One region of the Companilactobacillus sp. FL22-3 genome, then DNA from elsewhere that is predicted to be linked to it. Evidence: predicted binding sites of a transcription regulator. Region 1 holds the regulator's gene; the other holds the start of a gene.
The links. Region 1 encodes HrcA, which represses chaperone genes, less so after heat shock. Its sites were predicted from a motif close to TTAGCACTCNNNNNNNNNGAGTGCTAA; they were not measured.
Positions count from the first base shown of each region.

Region 2: the regulator HrcA is predicted to act here: its motif matches at 1,331-1,357, upstream of ACYT32_RS00920 (Hsp20/alpha crystallin family protein).

Region 1 is NZ_JBTYYZ010000002.1:163,157-165,645, forward strand. Features, by position in the region: gene ribF (riboflavin biosynthesis protein RibF) at 1-899, shown strand, start outside; gene hrcA (heat-inducible transcriptional repressor HrcA) at 1,110-2,156, shown strand; gene grpE (nucleotide exchange factor GrpE) at 2,174-2,489, shown strand, end outside.
Region 2 is NZ_JBTYYZ010000001.1:195,817-198,305, reverse strand. Features, by position in the region: gene ACYT32_RS00925 (LacI family DNA-binding transcriptional regulator) at 1-239, shown strand, start outside; gene ACYT32_RS00920 (Hsp20/alpha crystallin family protein) at 825-1,262, opposite strand; gene ACYT32_RS00915 (DUF488 domain-containing protein) at 1,428-1,787, shown strand; gene ACYT32_RS00910 (helix-turn-helix transcriptional regulator) at 1,815-2,489, shown strand, end outside.

The DNA.
Region 1 (2,489 bases):
AGCAACGTCCCAAAAGCGACACTGTCTTAATAATGGGCTTCTTTGATGGTGTACATTTGGGGCATCAAAAGGTCATTAAAACGGGTGTAGCTTTAGCACGTGAAAAAAACTTGCCAGCAGTCTTAATGACTTTTGACCGCTCACCTCGCACAGTTTACCAACATGAGAAAAATTTTAAATATTTATCAACCATGTCCAGAAAAGCTGAATTAGTTGAGCAATTAGGTGTAGATGCACTTTATTTTGTCGAATTCAGCGATGATTTTGCCCATTTAGAGCCCCAGGCCTTTGTGGACCAGTATATGCTCGGATTGAAAGCTAAGTATGTTGTAGCAGGTTTTGATTATACGTATGGCAAAAAAGACCGTGCTAATATGAAAACCTTGCCTGACTTTGCTCAAGGACGATTTGAAACAGTTACGGTTCCTGAACAATTGATCGATGGGAAAAAGATCGGCTCGACATCTATTAAGAGTTTCATTGAAAGTGGGCAAATTGACGCAGCTAATCAATTTTTAGGTTACCGTTATCAGAATCAAGGGGTTATCATCCATGGCTTGCAACGAGGCCGTCAATTAGGTTTTCCAACCGCTAACTTGGAAATTTCAGGTCCACAGTTAGTGCCAAAAATTGGCGTCTATGCCACGAGAATTAAAGTGGCTGGCCATTGGTATCAGGCGATGACCTCGGTGGGATACAATGTCACCTTTAAAGAAAATACGGGCGTGACAATCGAGACGAATATCTTTGACTTTGATCAAGATATTTATGGCCAAAAAGTTGAGCTCGAATGGGTAAAATATCTGCGTGGCGAAGTAAAGTTTGAAAACGCTGAGGGTCTTGTTAAACAATTGAAACTAGATCAAACCAATTCTATCCAGGCTTTGCAGATTGATTGAAATAATCAAAAGGTCCTCTGATTCTAAATTGAACCAGAGGTTTTTTATTGGGATGAGATGCTATTTCTTTCTAAATCATTTACGGTTGAAAATAATTTGTGAAATAATTGCGAAAAATGAGCGTGCATACTTGACACTATTAGGATAGATTGTTATATTTTACATTGTTAGCACTCAGGTACGAATAGTGCTAAAAAGGAGGACGGTATAATGCTATCACAACGTCAAGATGCAATCTTGAGAGAAGTCGTGCGCATATTTACAGATACCGGCCAGCCGGTTGGTTCGAAGACATTGATGAATGAACTACCTTTTCATGTAAGTTCTGCGACAATCAGAAACGAAATGGCAGTACTTGAAGAAGTAGGTTATCTCGAGAAGACCCATCTTTCTTCGGGTAGAATTCCTTCAGCAATGGGATATCGCTATTATCTGGATCACTTAGTTCAACCAACAAGCGTTCCATCAGATATTGCGAAAAGAATTGACGAAGATTTTGGTAAAACATATCACCAGATTGATGATATCATCGAACAATCTGCCAAAATTTTATCTCATCTGACCAGTTACACAGCAATCACATTAGGTCCAGAGAGCAGTTCGATCCTCTTAACAGGATTTAGAATCGTGCCTTTGAATCCACATCAACTTATGGCTATTATTGTCACAAGTGATAATAATGTTGAGAATAATATTTATACAATTGATGATGATTTTGATACTTCGATAATTGAAAAGATTGTCAATATCGTCAATGATAAGTTAGTGGGTCAGCCTTTACCTAAAGTTATCCAGATGCTTCACAATGATGTTCCAGCCATACTTTCGGAATACATGTATTCGACTGATGGTTTGTTGGACATGATGGATCAGCTTTTCAAGAAGGCCGGTTCAGAGAAGTATTACGTTGACGGACAGTTGAATCTTTTGAATTACGCTGATAATGCTGATTTATCGCAAGTTCAGTCGTTGTTCTCGATCATCAATCAGAGTAATGACTTGCGGAAGTTGATCGATCCAAGTATTACTGATGACGGTATTCGAGTGCGGTTAGGTAGTGAATTAGGCAGCGATGCTTTGAAGAACTACAGTATCATTACCGCTAATTACGATGTCGGTCATCATGGTAAAGGGGTTATTGCCCTGTTAGGTCCAACCACGATGCATTATTCACAATTAATTGGTTTACTCGGAGAGTTCAGAGTAGAATTAGCCAAACGACTAATTGATTATTATTCAAGGTATGATGATTCTTGAAATTTTAGGAGGAAGTAATGGCAGACAAAGAAAAAGATCAAGATTTGAAGACTTCTAAAGAAGAAGCAACCCAAACAAAGCAACCAGCTGAAGATAAGTCCAAAAAGGAAGCAGCTAAAAAAGTTGATCCTAAGGATAAAGAAATTGCTGATCTCAAACAGAAGAGCTCTGATTTAGAGGATAATCTTTTGAGAAGTCAAGCTGAAATGCAAAATATGACTAAGCGTCATAATAAGGAAGTCGCTGACATCCTGAAGTATGACGGTCAAAAATTGGCAACAGAGATTCTTCCCGTTTTGGACAATCTTGAACGTGCGCTTCAAGTTGAAGCTG
Region 2 (2,489 bases), on a different contig from region 1:
TTTTTGCCAATAGTGATCAAGTTGCCGCCGGCATTTTACAACAATTAAAATTAATGAAGGTTGATATTCCGGTTATCGGACAAGAAGATTTTGATTACAGTCGCTTATTGAACTTTTCCACTATCGATCACAAACTAACCGAAATTGGCGAATATGCCTTTTGGTCACTTTTTGCAGATGGTATCGTCAAAAAGTCAATCCCGTCAGAGTTCATTTTGAGAGGGACTTTAATAAAATAAAAAAGAATCGATCATGAATTATTAATTCACGTCGATTCTTTTTAGTCACGAGACTGTTTTAACGCAGCCTCTTTTTTAGGGGATTGAATCTGTTTTGTAGGGGAGAAAGAATAGAAGAAACAAGTTCTATCCTGGTTTTATAACGAGCGGCTTATCATAAAAAGTTGTTAGTTTAATTTAAAAATGTAAGTGTATCTTAGATACCAATAGATAAGTCTTTTTTATTATATAAATTCTTTAGTCCTTTGTAGCTAAACGCTACATCCCATGAGAGTGGAAAAATTCCACTCTGCATTTAATAGTATAGCTTATTTTTAGTCCAACTACTACTGATAGAAGTCTAAAAACATAAAAAAACACCTCGGGGAAAGGTGTTTTAATTTAGGGGATTAAATATATATGTTATAGGGGGTGAGAAAAGGGATTAGGGATATCTCTTATCTACAAGTAATATAATACTCAATATATATTAATTAATTATTTGTAAAATGTGAAGATTTTGTGAAATCCTCTGTCAAAAGTAACTAAAAACCCGGTGATTCCAATCATAGAACCATCGGGCTTTTAGAAAAAATCAACGTTCAGTTAGTCAATATCTACGTGATGACCAGATTCGACTTTGTTTTCAAGCTTTGGCAAATTGATCTTCAAAACACCTTTGTCATATGTAGCTTTAATGTTGTTTGAATCAACTGCTGGCAAGTGATATTGTCTCGTGAAACGACCACTAGAACGTTCGCTCATGATCATATCGCCGTTTTTATCGTTATGGTCATTGAAGCTATCACGGTGTCCACTGACCGTCAAAACATTATTTTCATAGTTAATATCAATATCTTTCTTATCGAAAGCTGGCATATCTACATGGACTTGATAATCTTTATCAGTTTCCTTAATATCTGTTTTTAGAGTTGAATCTTCAGGGAAATTGTTGTCAAATATTGATGGAAAACTATTCATCCAAGAATCATTGTTAAACCAATTTCTCATCAAATTGTTACGATCCATAATTTCATTTGTCATACTACGTTACTTCCTTTCCCTTCATTACAAGTATATTATAGGTCGTGAGGGAACAAGAGTTCAAGAATTTAGCACTCTTAATTGATTAGTGCTAATTATTGGAATTTGGAAATGAATAGTTTAATTCGTGTGATACAATAAATTTTATAAAAGAAGGCTAGTGAAATGACTCAATTAATTATGAAGCGGATATATGATAAGGAATTACCGACAGGCTATCGTGTTTTGGTGGATCGCTTATGGCCTCGAGGAATGTCTAAAGTTCGAGCAGATTTGGACCTTTGGGCTAAAGAAATCGCTCCCTCAGCAGATTTACGCAAGTGGTTTGGTCATGATCCCGATAAATATGAGGAGTTCAAGAGTAAATATTTAGCAGAAATTAATACGAATTCATATACACCAGAGTTTTTAACAAGCATCAAAACGGCTTTAAAGGATCAGGATGTTCTTATACTGTATAGTGCCAAAGATCAAGAACATAATGATGCCGTAGTTTTAATGGAATATCTAAAATCTAAAGTATAAAAGTTGTAGATTGGGTTGGCTAAAAATATGGAAGAATTTGACTTACAATCTTTATTATCGAGCAACGAAAAAATGTTGATTAGATTACTGCAATCTTATGCACAGACCAGCAACATTGCGGTTTTTATCTTGGGGAATGATGATCACTTGCGTGCTGGAATTTTTGGCGAATTGGCAGAAGGCAATAATTTAGTAAAGATGAACCAATTGGCTGATTTATCTAAGTTGAGTGTCAATAAATATAAATATAATATTGAATACGCTGATGCACCGTTGCGGATAGCATCCATCAATCAACGAGTTGGTAAAGTTTGTGTTGCCAAAGATATCAAAAAAGGTACGGGAGCAGAACACGTAGCAGTTATGCAACAGCTGCAAAGTCATGCCACTTTTTTGAAAATGTTAACAGAAGACTTTTCTAAAATGATCATCCAAAATCGAGGGATCGATAATTTTATTATTAAGTATTCCCTGGATGTTAATAACGCTATTGATGAATTACAAGACAATGAAGGGCATGCTTTGCAACAGATCAAAGTAATGTCGACATCTAATACTTCGATCATTTCAGCGATTGAATACATCGATAATAACTTGAATAAACGGTTAACGCTTGATCAAGTTTCGAGTAAGGTCTATTTATCAGATTACTATTTCAGTAAACTCTTTAAACGGGAAACAGGGCTGAGTTTTTCAGTTTAT